DNA from 3 places in the Serratia sp. TSA_7 genome. Region 3 is predicted to be linked to each of the others. Evidence: riboswitches for the same ligand, from Rfam matches in the RefSeq annotation. Region 3 holds a riboswitch; each other region holds the start of a gene.
What was found. Region 3 has a riboswitch for thiamine pyrophosphate ahead of ACUTQW_RS08895 (TenA family protein). Riboswitches for the same ligand answer to the same signal wherever they lie in the genome.
Positions count from the first base shown of each region.

Region 1: it holds a riboswitch for thiamine pyrophosphate, as region 3 does, so the genes downstream of both, thiC (phosphomethylpyrimidine synthase ThiC) here and ACUTQW_RS08895 (TenA family protein) in region 3, are expected to answer to the same signal.
Region 2: it holds a riboswitch for thiamine pyrophosphate, as region 3 does, so the genes downstream of both, thiM (hydroxyethylthiazole kinase) here and ACUTQW_RS08895 (TenA family protein) in region 3, are expected to answer to the same signal.

Region 1 is NZ_JBQZFU010000008.1:7,348-12,629, forward strand. It holds gene nudC (NAD(+) diphosphatase) at 1-392, opposite strand, end outside; gene ACUTQW_RS20415 (Rsd/AlgQ family anti-sigma factor) at 492-995, shown strand; TPP riboswitch at 1,035-1,158, shown strand; gene thiC (phosphomethylpyrimidine synthase ThiC) at 1,274-3,217, shown strand; gene thiE (thiamine phosphate synthase) at 3,210-3,848, shown strand; gene ACUTQW_RS20430 (HesA/MoeB/ThiF family protein) at 3,853-4,602, shown strand; gene thiS (sulfur carrier protein ThiS) at 4,599-4,799, shown strand; gene ACUTQW_RS20440 (thiazole synthase) at 4,801-5,282, shown strand, end outside.
Region 2 is NZ_JBQZFU010000007.1:123,831-129,112, reverse strand. It holds gene ACUTQW_RS19860 (glycoside hydrolase family 68 protein) at 339-1,589, shown strand; gene ACUTQW_RS19855 (GNAT family N-acetyltransferase) at 1,668-2,093, opposite strand; TPP riboswitch at 2,162-2,253, shown strand; gene thiM (hydroxyethylthiazole kinase) at 2,290-3,084, shown strand; gene thiD (bifunctional hydroxymethylpyrimidine kinase/phosphomethylpyrimidine kinase) at 3,081-3,881, shown strand; gene ACUTQW_RS19840 (inhibitor of vertebrate lysozyme family protein) at 3,968-4,426, shown strand; gene gutQ (arabinose-5-phosphate isomerase GutQ) at 4,473-5,282, opposite strand, start outside.
Region 3 is NZ_JBQZFU010000001.1:1,871,727-1,877,008, reverse strand. It holds gene ACUTQW_RS08910 (ABC transporter substrate-binding protein) at 1-756, opposite strand, end outside; gene ACUTQW_RS08905 (ABC transporter permease) at 783-1,550, opposite strand; gene ACUTQW_RS08900 (ABC transporter ATP-binding protein) at 1,547-2,287, opposite strand; gene ACUTQW_RS08895 (TenA family protein) at 2,284-2,964, opposite strand; TPP riboswitch at 3,027-3,129, opposite strand; gene ACUTQW_RS08890 (LLM class flavin-dependent oxidoreductase) at 3,289-4,311, shown strand; gene ACUTQW_RS08885 (SDR family NAD(P)-dependent oxidoreductase) at 4,339-5,073, shown strand; gene ACUTQW_RS08880 (GlxA family transcriptional regulator) at 5,151-5,282, shown strand, end outside.

The DNA of each region.
Region 1 (5,282 bases), on a different contig from region 3:
ACGCAGGGTGCAATCTGCGGGTAGTAACGCTCCCGACAGTGACCGCACAAGCAGGCGCTCTCGGTACGGCTCAGGTGCATCTCATGGCCGCAATAACCGCAGAAGCGATGAGAGCGGTAAAAATCGGCCAGTTGCACGCCGCGCCCGGCAAGCTGAAACAACCCGCGATCGAGTTCGAGCAGTTGACGCACCGAGCCCATATCCTGCGGCATCGTCTGGCGCACCAACCACACCGGCAGCCCTTCCCATTCACCAATGGTGCGCGCCATTCGCCCCTGCAGGGAAAACGACGACGCCGAACCGAACGGCAATTCACCGCGCGGTAACCAAAGTTTGCTTTCATGGCTGACGATCCACCAGCCATTTTCATTACCCGTTAATGCAAGTTCCATATCGTTGTTGCACAACCTCAGCTTCACTGGCACTCTACAAATCGGCCTTGTTACATTTTAATAACTTACTGTTACTTTTTATTACTTACGGAGTCAAACATGCTCAACCGTTTGGAAAGCCTGACTCAGCGCGTTGGTGGTAGTAATGAATTAGTTGATCAATGGCTTCAGGCGCGCAAGCAGTTGCTCGTCGCCTATTGCACCCTCGTGGGCATCAAACCGAACAAAGAAAAGCATACGCCGCTGAATGAAAAAGCGCTGGAGAACTTTTGCCATAATTTGGTGGATTATCTCTCTGCCGGGCATTTTCATATCTATGACAGAATTATCAAACAAGTGGAAGCCGCACCCAGTCCGAAAATGTCGCTATCGGTAAACATCTATCCCAAACTTTGGGTCAATACCGAGCAGATCATGACTTTCCACGATCGCTATACCGAAGTAGATATCGATCAGGACGTGTGCATGGAATTCCACCGGGCGCTCTCGGATATCGGTGAAACACTTGAGGCACGCTTTGCCCTGGAAGATAAGCTGATCCAACTGGCGACCAAAGCCTCGCAGCAACCTCTGCCGGATAAAGCGGTGGATCAGACGCGTTAGAATTTTGTAGTTTTTTTTATTAACCCTCCTATACTGGAGGGCATCTTGTCGGAGTGCCTAGCGCTGATTTGCTCATCAAATTGGCCAGGCTGAGACCGTTAATTCGGGATCCGCGGAACCTGATCGGGTTAATACCCGCGAAGGGAACAAGAGTAATCTATCGCCACTGGCAGGGCTTCCCGAACGGGGATACCTCCGCCTTGCCGGCCAGTATCATTACTCCCTCCGAGCTCCAGACAAGCAATTTTCCCCACTCATCACACTGGTAGGAATTTGCTATGTCTAACGTTAAAAAACCGCGCGCCCGTAAAGAACAGCGCGAAGAAGCCCAGCAGTTTATCGACACTCTGCAAGGCGTATCCTTTCCCAATTCACACCGCATCTATCTGCAAGGCTCGCGCAGCGATGTGCGGGTCCCGATGCGCGAAATCCAGCTCAGCCCGACGCTGATTGGCGGTGACAAAGACAACCCGCAATACGAGCAGAACGAAGCTATCCCGGTATATGACACCGCCGGCCCGTACGGCGATCCGCAATCCGAGCTCGATGTGCATCGCGGCCTGGCGAAACTGCGCGCCGGCTGGATCGAAGAACGTGGCGATACCGAAGCCCTCAAAGGCGTCAGTTCAGGGTTCACTCAGCAGCGTCTGGCAGACGAAGGGTTGGATCATCTGCGCTTCGAACATCTGCCGCTGCCGCGCAAGGCGCAGCCGGGCAAATGCGTCACCCAGTTGCACTACGCTCGCGCCGGCATCGTCACCCCAGAAATGGAATTCATCGCCATCCGCGAAAACATGGGCCGCGAGCGTATCCGCGGCGAAGTGCTGCGCCACCAGCATCCCGGTCAAAGCTGGGGCGCCAACCTGCCGCAAAACATCACGCCGGAATTCGTTCGCCAGGAAGTGGCCGCCGGCCGCGCCATCATTCCCGCTAACATCAACCACCCGGAATCCGAACCGATGATCATCGGCCGTAACTTCCTGGTGAAGGTCAATGCCAATATCGGCAATTCGGCAGTGACTTCGTCGATCGAAGAAGAAGTGGAGAAGCTGGTGTGGTCAACCCGCTGGGGCGCAGACACCGTGATGGATTTGTCCACCGGCCGCTATATCCATGAAACCCGTGAATGGATCCTGCGTAACAGCCCGGTGCCGATCGGCACGGTGCCTATCTATCAGGCGCTGGAAAAAGTGAACGGCGTGGCCGAGAACCTGACCTGGGAAATGTTCCGCGATACGCTGCTGGAGCAGGCGGAGCAAGGCGTCGACTACTTCACCATCCACGCCGGTGTGCTGCTGCGTTATGTGCCGATGACCGCCAAACGCCTGACCGGCATCGTCTCTCGTGGCGGTTCGATCATGGCCAAGTGGTGCCTGTCGCATCATCAGGAAAACTTCCTGTATCAACACTTCCGCGAAATTTGTGAAATCTGTGCCGCCTACGACGTATCGCTGTCGCTGGGTGACGGCCTGCGCCCCGGTTCGATTCAGGACGCCAACGACGAAGCGCAGTTCGCTGAGCTGCACACGCTGGGCGAACTGACAAAAATCGCCTGGGAATATGACGTGCAAGTGATGATCGAAGGCCCAGGTCACGTGCCGATGCAGATGATCCGCCGCAACATGACCGAAGAGCTGGAACACTGCCATGAAGCGCCGTTCTATACCTTAGGCCCATTGACCACCGATATCGCACCCGGTTATGACCACTTCACCTCCGGCATAGGGGCCGCGATGATCGGCTGGTTCGGCTGCGCCATGCTGTGCTACGTAACGCCGAAGGAACACCTGGGCCTGCCGAACAAAGAAGACGTGAAGCAGGGATTGATCACCTACAAGATCGCCGCCCACGCTGCTGACTTGGCCAAAGGCCACCCAGGTGCGCAAATCCGTGATAACGCCATGTCCAAAGCTCGCTTCGAATTCCGCTGGGAAGATCAGTTCAATCTGGCGCTCGATCCCGCCACCGCCCGTGCCTATCACGACGAAACCCTGCCGCAGGAGTCCGGCAAAATCGCCCATTTCTGCTCAATGTGCGGGCCGAAGTTCTGCTCGATGAAGATCTCGCAAGAGGTGCGCGACTACGCCGCCGCGCAGGAAGCAGCCAAGCCGATAGAGGTGCAGCTAACCGGTATGGAGAAGATGTCGGCCGAGTTCCGTTCACGGGGCAGCGAGCTGTACCACAGCGTCGGTAACCTGCAGGAGGAGATGAACAATGACTGATATCGCCACGCCTTTCCCCGCCACGCCGCACAGGTTGGGGTTATACCCGGTCGTCGACAGCGTTGAATGGATTGCCCGCCTGCTGGAGGCGGGCGTAACCACGATCCAACTGCGCATCAAGGATTTGCCGGATGAGCGAGTCGAGGATGATATCGCCGCCGCCATAGCCCTCGGCAAGCAATATCACGCCCGGCTGTTTATCAACGACTACTGGCAACTGGCGATTAAGCACGGCGCCTATGGCGTGCACCTCGGTCAGGAAGATTTGGATACCACCGATCTGGCGGCGATCCATCGGGCAGGATTACGGCTTGGCGTTTCCACCCATGACGATACCGAATTAGCCCGGGCAATCGCAGTTAAACCCTCCTATATCGCGCTGGGACACATCTTCCCAACCCAAACCAAAGAGATGCCTTCCGCACCTCAAGGCCTGGCTGAGCTGAAACGCCATGTCGCCGGGCTGGGTGACTACCCAACGGTAGCGATCGGCGGGATCGGGATTGATCGCGTGGCGGCAGTGCTGGATTGCGGCGTCGGCAGTGTAGCCGTAGTCAGCGCTATCACCAAGGCTCTGGACTGGCGTGTGGCCACCGCGCAGCTTTTGCAACTGATCGAAGGCAAGGAGTGATTCGATGCTTAACGATCAAGAATTTCTGCGCTACAGCCGCCAGCTGCTGCTGGAGGACGTGGGCCCGCAAGGCCAGGAAAAGCTTAAACAGGCGTCGGTTTTGCTGGTCGGACTGGGGGGACTAGGTTCCCCCGCCGCACTCTATCTGGCCGCTGCCGGCGTCGGCACGCTGCTGTTGGCCGATGACGATACGCTGCATATCACCAACCTGCAGCGTCAGATCCTCTACCGCAGTACCGACGTCTCCAAAAGCAAAGCCGCTCTGGCGCAGCGTCAGTTGCAGGCGCTGAATCCGCAGGTGGAATCCATCGCGCTGGAACAGCGTCTGCAGGGAAAAACCTTGCAAGATGCCGTGGAGCGCGCCGATCTGATCCTGGATTGCAGCGATAACATGACAACCCGCCATGAGGTGAACGCCGCCTGTATCGCCGCCGGCAAACCGCTGATCAGCGGCAGCGCGGTCGGCTTCAGCGGCCAGTTGCTGGTGATTGAACCGCCCTATGCCCACGGCTGCTACGCCTGTCTGTACCCGGAGCAAACCGAACCGCAACGCAACTGCCGCACCGCAGGCGTGCTCGGCCCGGTAGTTGGCGTCATTGGCACCCTGCAGGCGCTCGAGGCGATAAAAATGCTGGCGGGCATGCCCTCGTCGCTCAGCGGCAAGTTGCGGCTATTCGACGGCAAGCAGCAAAGCTGGAGTACATTGCAGCTCAGCCAGGCCAGCACCTGCCCGGTATGCGGAGGCGCGGCATGAAAATCCGGCTGAATGACCAACCGCTGGAACTGGCGCAACCACTGAGCGTCACCGCCCTGCTTGAGCAGTTGGAACGCCACCAGCCAGGCACCGCACTGGCGATTAACCAAACTATCATCCCGCGCGCCGATTGGGCTAACCACCAGGTGCAGGACGGTGATGACATCCTGCTGTTTCAAGCGATTGCCGGAGGCTGACATGCTGCAAATCGCCGATACCACCTTTACCTCACGCCTGTTTACCGGCACCGGAAAATTCGCCACCCCTGCGCTGATGCTGGACGCGCTGCAAGCCTCCGGCTCGCAACTAGTGACCATGGCGATGAGGCGCGTTGACCTGCGCGGCGGCAACGATGCCATTCTTGCGCCACTTCAACAGTTGGGCGTGCGCCTGTTACCCAATACTTCGGGCGCCAAAACCGCCGCTGAAGCCGTGTTTGCCGCCCGACTGGCGCGTGAGGCGCTTGGCACCCATTGGGTAAAACTGGAAATTCATCCCGACGTGAAATATCTGCTGCCGGACCCGATTGAAACCTTGAAAGCGGCTGAAACGCTGGTTAAAGAGGGCTTTGTGGTATTGCCCTACTGCGGCGCCGATCCGGTGTTGTGTAAACGGTTGGAAGAGGTGGGCTGCGCAGCGGTGATGCCGCTCGGCGCACCGATAGGCTCCAATCGCGGGCT
Region 2 (5,282 bases), on a different contig from region 3:
CTTGAATAGCCTGTAAGAGGTAAACCGGAGGATAATCTTTAACGCAAATGAAATCCATTCGCATTGTTGCATGGGCGCAGGGCAGTGCTGAAAGGTTCTCGGCTCACAGCTGCTGACTTGGTTGCCTCTTTCTCTTATCCCACTCATTTCGCCATTCTTACCTTTAGGGTTTGTCTGGCGCCTCACACAAACCTAACCGCATGCATTAGCCAAACCGATTTAGCAATATAGCGGCACGGCCACTCATCAGCCGCAGCGCGTCACATTTTGCCGCGCTCACCGCTCCTGCCGCCGTCGTTCCCGGCATGGGGGAGCTTACTTGCTAAGAGGAAATCATTATGACAAACGTAAATTACAAACCGACCATTTGGACCCGAGCAGAGGCGCTGAAAGTTAACGAAAAGGATCCGACCACCACGCAACCTTTGGTGAGCGCCGATTTTCCGGTAATGAGCGACAGCGTGTTCATCTGGGACACCATGCCGCTGCGCACCCTGGATGGCACCGTGGTCTCCGTCAACGGCTGGTCAGTGATTTTGACGCTGACCGCCGATCGCCATCCGCATGACCCGCAGTATATTGATGGCAATGGCAATTACGACATCAAGCGTGACTGGGAAGATCGCCACGGCCGTGCACGCATGTGTTACTGGTATTCCCGTACCGGCAAAGACTGGATCTTCGGCGGCCGGGTGATGGCGGAAGGGGTTTCACCGACGACGCGTGAATGGGCCGGTACCCCGATCCTGTTGAATAACGAAGGCGACATCGACCTGTATTACACCTGCGTGACGCCGGGTGCCACCATTGCCAAAGTGCGCGGTCGCATTGTGACGTCGGATGACGGCGTGCAACTGCAGGACTTCAACGAGGTGAAATCGTTGTTCGAGGCCGATGGGGTGTATTACCAGACCGAAGCGCAGAATGCCTACTGGAACTTCCGTGACCCAAGCCCGTTTATCGATCCGCAGGATGGCAAGCTGTATATGGTGTTCGAAGGCAACGTAGCCGGCGATCGCGGTTCGCATGTGGTTGGCCCGGATGAGTTGGGGCTGGTGCCGCCGGGCCATGAAGCGGTGGGCGGCGCACGTTTCCAGGTGGGCTGCATCGGCCTGGCGGTGGCGAAGGATCACAGCGGTGAAGAGTGGGAGATTTTGCCGCCGCTGGTCACGGCGGTGGGTGTCAACGATCAGACCGAACGTCCGCACTATGTGTTCCAGGACGGCAAGTATTACCTGTTCACCATCAGCCATAAATTCACCTATGCCGAAGGTCTGACCGGGCCGGATGGGGTGTACGGTTTCGTCAGCGATCGTCTGACCGGGCCTTACACGCCGATGAACGCCTCAGGTCTGGTACTGGGTAACCCGCCGGAACAGCCTTTCCAGACGTATTCGCATTGCGTGATGCCGAATGGTTTGGTGACGTCGTTTATCGACAGCGTGCCGACCGTCGGCGAGGATTACCGTATCGGCGGAACTGAGGCGCCAACGGTACGGATTGTGCTGGAAGGCGACCGTTCCTTTGTACGCGAGGTCTATGATTACGGTTATATCCCTGCAATGCAGGATATCGTTTTGCAAGGGTAACCTGCGGCTTGTAGCCTGAGCCGCTCCAGAGGCCTGACGATGTCAGGCCTTTTCAGGTTTGGCTCACAGCGGATGAGGCTATTTTTTAGGCGAGTGCAGCAGGTAGTATTCTTCGCCGCCGTCGTTGCCGGTGGTTATCTTTTGCCAGCCATGCTTATGGTAAAACGCCAGCGCCTTCTCGTTTTTCACCAGGCATTTCAGCGAGCCGATGGCGGTAAAGGTTCGTTCCGCCGCTTGCAGCAGGGCCGTGCCGACGCCGCGTGGCGGCAAGTGAGGATCGACATACAGGTTGTGAATAAAGTTATCCTGGCGATAAATCGACACGAATCCCAGCAGTTTTCCCTGATCTTCCGCCACCCAGATATCCTCGCCCAGCGTCGAGCGGTCGAAATCCTCCAGCCGGTAATCTTCGGTATCGCGCCAGGTGAACGCCGCCTTGCGCGCAGCCAGATAAAGGGTGCGCAAGAACGGACGATCGGCTTCTCGGTAGGGTCTTATTTGCATGGCAGCTCCTTTTTATTTTTTGACACTATAGCGCGATTGACCTCACCGGCAGCAACCCCAATAATGGCCTCCTTGACTCGGGGTGCCCCAAGGGGCTGAGATTTTACCCGTATTACCTGATCTGGATTATGCCAGCGTAGGGAAGTCTCGGTGCCCCAACCGGTACCTGCCTTCTTGAACGCCGGTTGGGAGGAATATGTTCGCTCGACCTGATGCTTTACCCGGCGCCCGCGCCGCGGCCTGTCTGACCCAATTCAAACAACAGCCCCCGCTGATTCACTGCCTGACCAACGAAGTGGTGCAGGAGCTGACGGCTAACGTATTGCTGGCGCTTGGCGCTTCCCCGGCGATGGTGGTGGAACCGACCGAAGCGGCGCAGTTCAGCCAGATGGCGAGTGCCCTGTTAATCAATATCGGTACTCTCAATGCCTCGCGCGCCGAATCCATGCTGGCGGCGGTAGAAGCCGCCAATTTGGCGGGAACGCCCTGGACGCTGGATCCGGTGGCGGTAGGCGGGTTGGCGTACCGCACCGCCTTTGCCCGTCGTTTGCTGGGCGAGAAGCCGGCGGCGATCCGGGGCAACGCGTCTGAAATTATGGCGCTGAGCGGCCGGCAGAGCGCCGGGCGCGGCGTAGACAGCACCGACGACTCGCTGGCGGCTTTGCCGGCGGCACGAGAACTGGCGCAGCTCAGCGGCGCGGTGGTGGCGGTAACCGGCGTGGTGGATTACATCACCGATGGCCGGCGCGACTGGGCGGTCGCCGGTGGCGATGCGCTGATGACGCGGGTGGTGGGCACAGGTTGCGCGCTTTCGGCGGTGGTGGCGGCATTTTGCAGCCTGCCGGGCGATCGGCTGGACAACGTCGCGACCGCTTGCCGGGTGATGTCGCTTTGCGGCGAGCGGGCCACGCACCGGGCTGCGGGGCCGGGCAGCTTTACCCCGGCGTTCCTCGACGCCCTGTATCAACTGCGTGCGGAGGAGCTGCAATGAAACGGATTAACGCTTTGACCATCGCCGGCACCGATCCGAGCGGCGGCGCCGGCATCCAGGCCGATCTGAAAGCCTTTTCTGCCTTGGGGGCTTACGGCACTTCCGTGATCACCGCGCTGGTGGCGCAAAATACCCGTGGCGTGCAGTCGGTATATAACATCGATCCGGCGTTCGTCGCCGCCCAGTTGGATTCGGTATTCAGCGACGTGCGCATCGACAGCGCCAAGATCGGCATGCTGGCCAACGCCGATATCGTGCAGGCGGTGGCCGAACGCCTGCGGCATTACCGGCCGCCGTTCGTGGTGCTGGACACGGTGATGCTGGCGAAAAGCGGCGATCCCTTGCTGGCGCCGGAGGCGGTAGAGTCTATCCGCCGCGAACTGCTGCCGCAGGTGTCGATCATCACGCCGAACCTGCCGGAGGCGGCGGCTCTGTTGGCGTGCGCCCCGGCGGAAAATGAGCACCAGATGCGCGAACAGGGCCGGGCGTTGCTGGCCATGGGGTGCCAGGCGGTGCTGATGAAGGGCGGCCACCTCAGCGAAAACGAAAGCCCGGACTGGTTGTTCAGCGCAGAGCAGGAACTGCGCTTCACTGCACCGCGCGTAGCGACTCGTCATACGCACGGCACCGGCTGCACGCTCTCCGCCGCGCTGGCTGCGCTGCGCCCGCGCCATGAAGACTGGGCCGGCACGGTCGCCGCCGCCAAGGACTATCTGCAAAAGGCGTTGCAGCAGGCAGATACCCTGGAAGTGGGGCACGGCATCGGGCCGGTGCATCATTTTCACGCGTGGTGGTGATTCAACTTTTTGCCGTTGTTGTGGTCAGACTGGATCCATGCCCGGCGTTTGCCGGGTACGAGCGGATTTAACCAAGGGAGAAGGCCATGACAGGACAAAACGCACTTCGCTGCGCCATCTTCGGCGCGTTACTCAGCCTCAGTGCGGGCAGCGTTGCCCAGCAGATTGTCACCACCTCGGACGTGATCCAGCAGCCGGGTTATCAAACCAGCTGGCAGAACATGGTGAAGGGGCAGGCTCGCCTGCCGGGCTGGGCGCGCAAGGGGATGGGCACTTCCACTCCGGCGCAAAGCCTGAGCTGGAAGGGGCAGAACTACCTGGTGGGTAATCTGTGCAAGCCGCACGATTGCGCCAACAACTTTTTGATTGTGGCGTTTAAAGAAGACAAATCCCAGGCCTGGGGCGTGCGGGTAGAGGTCGCCAACAAACCGGAAGCGATCGATCATCCAAAGAAATACGCCAAGTACCAATGGCTGGGCAAGCCGAACGAAGACATGAAGGCGCTGCTGAAAAAACAGTTCGAGAGCAATCCCGACTGGAAATAAAACGACCTGGGGCGCAGTTCATTGCCTGCGCCCTGAGGCCACGCACTCAGCCGATGCCGGCCTGATGCAGATCGTGCAGGTTGATCGCGCCCACCAGCACGCCATCCAGATTGACCACCGGCGCGGCGCTGATGTGCTGTTCGTGCAATGCCTCCAGCGCTTCTCCGGCGCGCCACTGTTCCGGCAAACGGTAGCCGGGGCGGGTAATCGCCTGGCCCAACGCATCCTGCAGGCTATGGCCTTTTACCAGCCAGCGGCGCAGGTCGCCGTCGGTAAACACCCCCACCACTTTTTGCTGCGCATCGCACACCGGTACCAACCCCAGCCCGGTGCGGCTCAGTTCGAGCATCGCTTCCATCACGTTGGCGTTTTCACTGACCTGCGGCAGGCGATCGCCGGTGCGCATCAGGTGGTGTACCCGGTTCAACAGGCGCGCCCCCAGGCTGCCGCCCGGATGGGAGCGGGCAAAGTCTTCGGCGTTGAACCCGCGTTGGCGCATCAATGCCATCGCCAGCGCGTCGCCCATCATCAGCGTATTGACCGCGCTGGAGGTGGGCGCCAGCCCCATCGGGCAGGCTTCACGTTCGACGCTGATGTCCAGCACGCAGGCGGCGGCCAGCGCCAGCGGCGACTCTTTGCCGCCGGTAATGGCGATCACCGGGATGTTATTTTCCGCCAGCAGCGGCAGGATCAAATCCAGTTCCTTGGCGCGGCCGGAATAGGAGATAAACACCACCACGTCGTCGGCGCCGATCATGCCGAGATCGCCGTGCAGCGCTTCCGCAGGGTGGACGAAGAACGACGGTGTGCCGGTGCTGGCCAGCGAGGCGGCAATTTTTTTGCCGATATGACCGGA
Region 3 (5,282 bases):
GGTTTTGGCGAAGGCCAGCCAGGTTTCCTGTGGGTGAGCCTGCAGATAATCGTTGCCTTTTTTCAGCGCGGCGAGGAATTTCCTGATCTTCGGCTCGGCTACCGCGTCGCGGTTGGCGACGATGATCAGTTCGTCATAGGCCGGCACGCCGTAGTCCTCGACGTTGAACACCACCGGATTTTTCCCCTGCAGTTTCAGCTCCAGCGCTTCAATGTTGCGATAACCGCCGATTACCGCATCGACCTGGCCCGCCAACAGGGCGCTGGTCAGTTGGAAATTGACGTTAATCAGCTTCATGTCGTTCGGGTCGAGATGCGCATGCTTGGCCATGGTGGCCAGCGTGGCCTGCTCGATGCCGCTGACGGAATAGCCGATTTTTTTGCCTTTGAGATCCGCCGGCGAGGTGATGCTTTTATCCAGCGTCATCAGGGTATTGAGCGGCGAGTTAATCAGGGTGCCCACGCGCACCAACGGCAGGCCCTGATCGGCGAAGAAGTGCAATTGCGGCTGATAGGTAATGGCGAGGTCGGCCTGTTTTGCCGCCACCAGGCGCGGCGGCAGCGCCGGATCGGAAGGGGGCACAATCTTGACCTCGAGGCCTTCGGCCTTGAAGGCGCCAATTTGCTCGGCCACCATGATGGGTGCGTGATCGGGATTGATATACCAGTCGAGCACCAGCGTCAGTTTTTCGGCGGCGGCAGCATTGCCGGCCAGAGCGGCGCTGAGCATCAGCCCGCAGAAGGTTTGCTTGATCATTTCTTACCCCAGTCGTTAAAAAGTTATCAGTCGTTTTCCGGCGCCCAGTCGATCAGGCGCAGCAGCAGCGCATCCACCGTCATCCACAGCAAGACGGTCATCAGCACCAGAATAAACAGCGCGGCAAAGCAGACGTCGGTCTGCATGCGCGCGTTGGCGTTCAGCATCACGTAGCCCAATCCTTCCGCCGAGCCGACCCATTCGCCGATAATCGCGCCGATGGGCGCGACGGCGGCGGCCATGCGCAACCCGGAACCAAAGGCCGGCAGCGCCGCCATCAGCCGCACATGGCGCAGTTGCGCCCAGGGGGAAGCGCCCATGGTGCGAGCCAGATCGAGATAATCGTTATTGACCCGGCGCAGCCCATCAAAGAATGCGGAGGTGACCGGGAAGAAGATCACCAGTACCGCCATCGCCACTTTGGCGCTCATGCCGAAGCCGAACCACAGCACCAGCAGCGGCGCCAGCGCAAACACCGGTATCGCCTGGCTGGTCAGCACCAGCGGCATCAGCCAGCGTTGCAGACGGGGCGAATAGATCATGCACAGCGCCAGCGCGGCGCCGAGCAATACCCCAATCCCCAGCCCGCAGGCAATCTCCGAGGCGGTGATCAGCGTGTGATAAGCAAGATAGGCGCGCCCGCTCCACAGCGCCTGCGCCACCGCAGAGGGGGAAGGCAGCAAAAAGGCGGGAATATCGCCCAACGTGATGAGCCACCACAGCAGCAGTAAACCGGCGAACACCGTCAGGCTGCGGCGCACCCGCGACAGGCGGTTTTCAACCCGTAGCTTCATTCGGCGGCCCTCATCAGTTGCTGCAACAGCTCGCCCTGGCTTTTCAGCAGATGGGGATCGTCCGGCGCGCGCGGCGGCAGGCCGCTGATGACGTGCGTATCGTCAATGCCGGCAGGGTAGCGGGAGAGCACCAGCAGGCGATGGCTCAGGCGGCAGGCCTCCATCGGATCATGGGTAATCAGCAGCACGGTATGCTGCGCCAACAGCTCGGCCGCCAGGGTTTGGATCATGGCGCGGGTGATGGCGTCCAGCGCCGAAAAGGGTTCGTCCATCAGCACAATCGGCTGGCGTTCATACAGCGTGCGCGCGATGGCGGCGCGCTGGCGCATGCCGCCGGACAACGCCGAGGGCAGGGCTTTGGCGTAACCGCTCAGCCCCACGCGCTCGAGCAGATGCCCGGCCCATTCCCGGTCGGTTTTTTCACCGCGCAGCCGCGCACCGAGGCTGATGTTTTCGGCGACGGTCAGCCACGGATAGAGCAGGTCCTTTTGCCCCATATAGGCGATGCGGCCGGCTATCGGCAGGCCATCGCTGCCGGTCACTTCGCCGGCGGTGGGCCGCATCAGCCCGGCGATAATCTTCAGCAGGCTGGTTTTGCCCGCGCCGCTGGCGCCGAGCAGGGCGACAACGCTGCCGCCGGCGATATCAAAACTCAGCCGATCGAAAATCACCTGCCGGCCAAAACGCAGGCTGAGATCCCGCACCTGAATGCCGGGCGGCGCGATGCGGTCACTCATGAGGCGTTCAACCCCATCTGCCAGAAGGCGGACTCCAGCCGGGTGGCGGTGGTGAAAATCCCCGCAAGCTCGGCAAAGCGGCTTTCTGCGCCACGCTGCCGGCCCACGCTCTCCAGCAGGTCGAGGGCCGCCTGCACGCCGGCCAGATAGTTTTTATCGCCATAGTTGCGGATCCACGAGGCGTAAGGATTGCCTTCCATCACCGTCGCCGGGTCGTCAAGCAGGCGCAAGCCAATCTCGGCATAGCCTGCGACGCAGGGCATCAGCGCCGCCAGCAGATCCAGCGCATCGCCGGAGTGGCCGATATCGAGCACATAGCGGGTGTAGTTCAGGGTTTCCGCCACCTCGGGTTCGGCGGCAATCTCGGGTTCGCCCAGCCCCCAACCGGCGCAGTAAGCCAGATGCAAAGGCAGTTCGGCGACGATGGCATTGAGCGAAGCAGTGGCCGCGCGCATCTCCGGCAGCGTGCGCAGCTTGCTCACCAGCAGGGCGTAAGCGCGGGCGAAGTGGATCAGGAACAGATAATCCTGGGTCAGATAGCGGCGGAACGCGGATTCAGGCAGCGTGCCGGCGGCCAGTTGCCGAATAAAAGGATGAGCAACGTAGTCCTGCCAGTCCGGGCCTGCCTGTTGGCGCAGCCGGCCGTAAAGACCGTTATCGAAAAGGGGAGTAAACATGGGACCTCCAAAAGTGAGTGGAGATCCGGGCGCGCTGAGGTATGAACAGGCAATGACCGAGGGAGTGATTGCCGACCCGTCCCTTCGCTGGCATGACCCAGATCAGGTTCAAAGGGTTCGGCTTGCGCCATCTCAGCCCGTAACAGGACACCCCTCGGAGGAGCCTGTTATACGATATTTGCTTTTTGATTACAATGCTCGGACGAGGGGGAACGACGGGAGCGGCAATCGGTTCGTTTAGTGCGGTTCGCGACGATTTCTCTGGCACCGGCGGCGGCATTTTTGCACTGTAATCCGGTAATGTTGACTCTGAGGAACACTCCCATGAAGAAGATCGGTTTTCTCTCTTTTGGTCACTGGACGCCTTCGGCACAGTCCGGCACCCGTTCGGCGGCGGATGCGCTGCTGCAATCCATCGATCTTGCGGTCGCCGCAGAGGAGCTCGGGGCGGATGGCGCCTATTTCCGCGTGCATCACTTCGCCCGCCAGCTCAGTTCCCCGTTCCCGCTGCTGGCCGCCGTCGGCGCCAAAACCCAGCGCATAGAGATCGGCACCGGCGTGATCGATATGCGCTATGAAAACCCGCTTTATATGGTGGAAGACGCCGGAGCCGCCGATCTGATTTCAGGCGGACGGCTGCAACTCGGCATCAGCCGCGGTTCGCCCGAGCAGGTTATCGAAGGCTGGCGCTATTTTGGCTATACGCCCGCAGAAGGCGAGACCGAGGCCGATATGGCCCGTCGCCACACCGAGGTGTTGCTCGACGCGCTGCGCGGTGAGGGCTTTGCCGAGCCGAACCCGCAGCCGATGTTCCCCAATCCACCGGGGCTGCTGCGCATCGAACCTTTTTCCGCCGGCCTGCGCGATCGCATCTGGTGGGGGGCCAGCTCCAACGCCACGGCGGTGTGGGCGGCAAAACTGGGGATGAACCTGCAAAGCTCGACGCTGAAAAACGACGAAACCGGCGAGCCCTTCCACATTCAGCAGGCCAAGCAGATCCGCGCTTACCGCGCCGCCTGGAAAGAGGCGGGCCACCCGCGTGAACCGCGCGTGTCGGTAAGCCGCAGCATCTTTGCGCTGTTGAACCAGCAGGACCGCAGCTACTTCGGCGGCAGCGGCAAGGAAGGCGATCAGGTCGGGTATATCGACCAGCAAACCCGGGCGATTTTTGGCCGCAGCTACGCCGCCGAACCGGAAGAACTGATCAAACAGCTGGCGCAGGACGAAGCCATTGCCGAGGCGGACACCTTGCTGTTAACCGTGCCTAACCAGTTGGGCGTCGATTACAACGCGCACGTGATTGAGTCGATCCTCACCCATGTCGCTCCGGCGCTGGGCTGGCGTTGATGTCTCAACAATAAAAGGAAGCTGGCCATGTCTCGTATTTTCATTACCGGCTCGGCGGACGGGCTGGGGCGCGCGGCAGCGGAAACCTTGCTGGGCGAAGGGCATCAGGTGATCGTTCACGCGCGCGAGCCAGGCCGGCTTCACGGCGTGCGCGATTTGCTGGACCGCGGCGCGCTGGCGGTCACCGGCGATTTGTCTGATCTGCAGCAGACCCGAGAGGTGGCCGAACAGGTGAACCGCATCGGGCGTCCGGATGCGGTCATTCACAATGCCGGTGTCTTCACCGGGCCGCAGGTGTTGGCGGTCAACGTGATTGCGCCTTATCTGCTGACGGCGCTTATCGCTCGCCCGTCGCGTTTGGTGTATTTGAGCAGCAGCATGCATTTTGACGGCCGCGCCGCGTTGGAAAAGGTGGACTGGCGCGGGCACGCGGCCGTCTCCTATTCGGACAGCAAACTGTGGGTGACGGCGCTCGCCGCCGCCGTAGCCCGGCGTTGGCCGGGCGTGGTCAGTAGCGCGGTCGATCCCGGCTGGGTGCCGACCAAAATGGGCGGCGAAAATGCGCCCGGCGATCTGCGCCTGGGGCACCTGACGCAAGAGTGGCTGGTCACCAGCGAAGATGCGCAGGCCGGCGTTTCCGGCGGTTATTGGCATCACCAGCGCCGTCTGGAGCCGCATGCCGCCGCGGGCGATCCGGCTTTTCAGGATGCGCTGTTGGCGGAACTCGAACGCGTTACCGGCGTTGCGCTGGCGATATCCTGAGCGGAAAATCGGTGGCGGCCAGGGTGGCATGAAATGCGCGTTATTGACTTATTTTGCTCAAATTGTATTTTAAAGCCATGCATACATTCCTGATTATCGTCCCCGAAGGGGGCATGCTGTTTGAGTCGGCGGGTATCGCCGATATCCTGATGCAAGCCAACCGCTTGAGGCCCAACGACGCTCCGCTCTATCGGATTGAGGTCGCCACC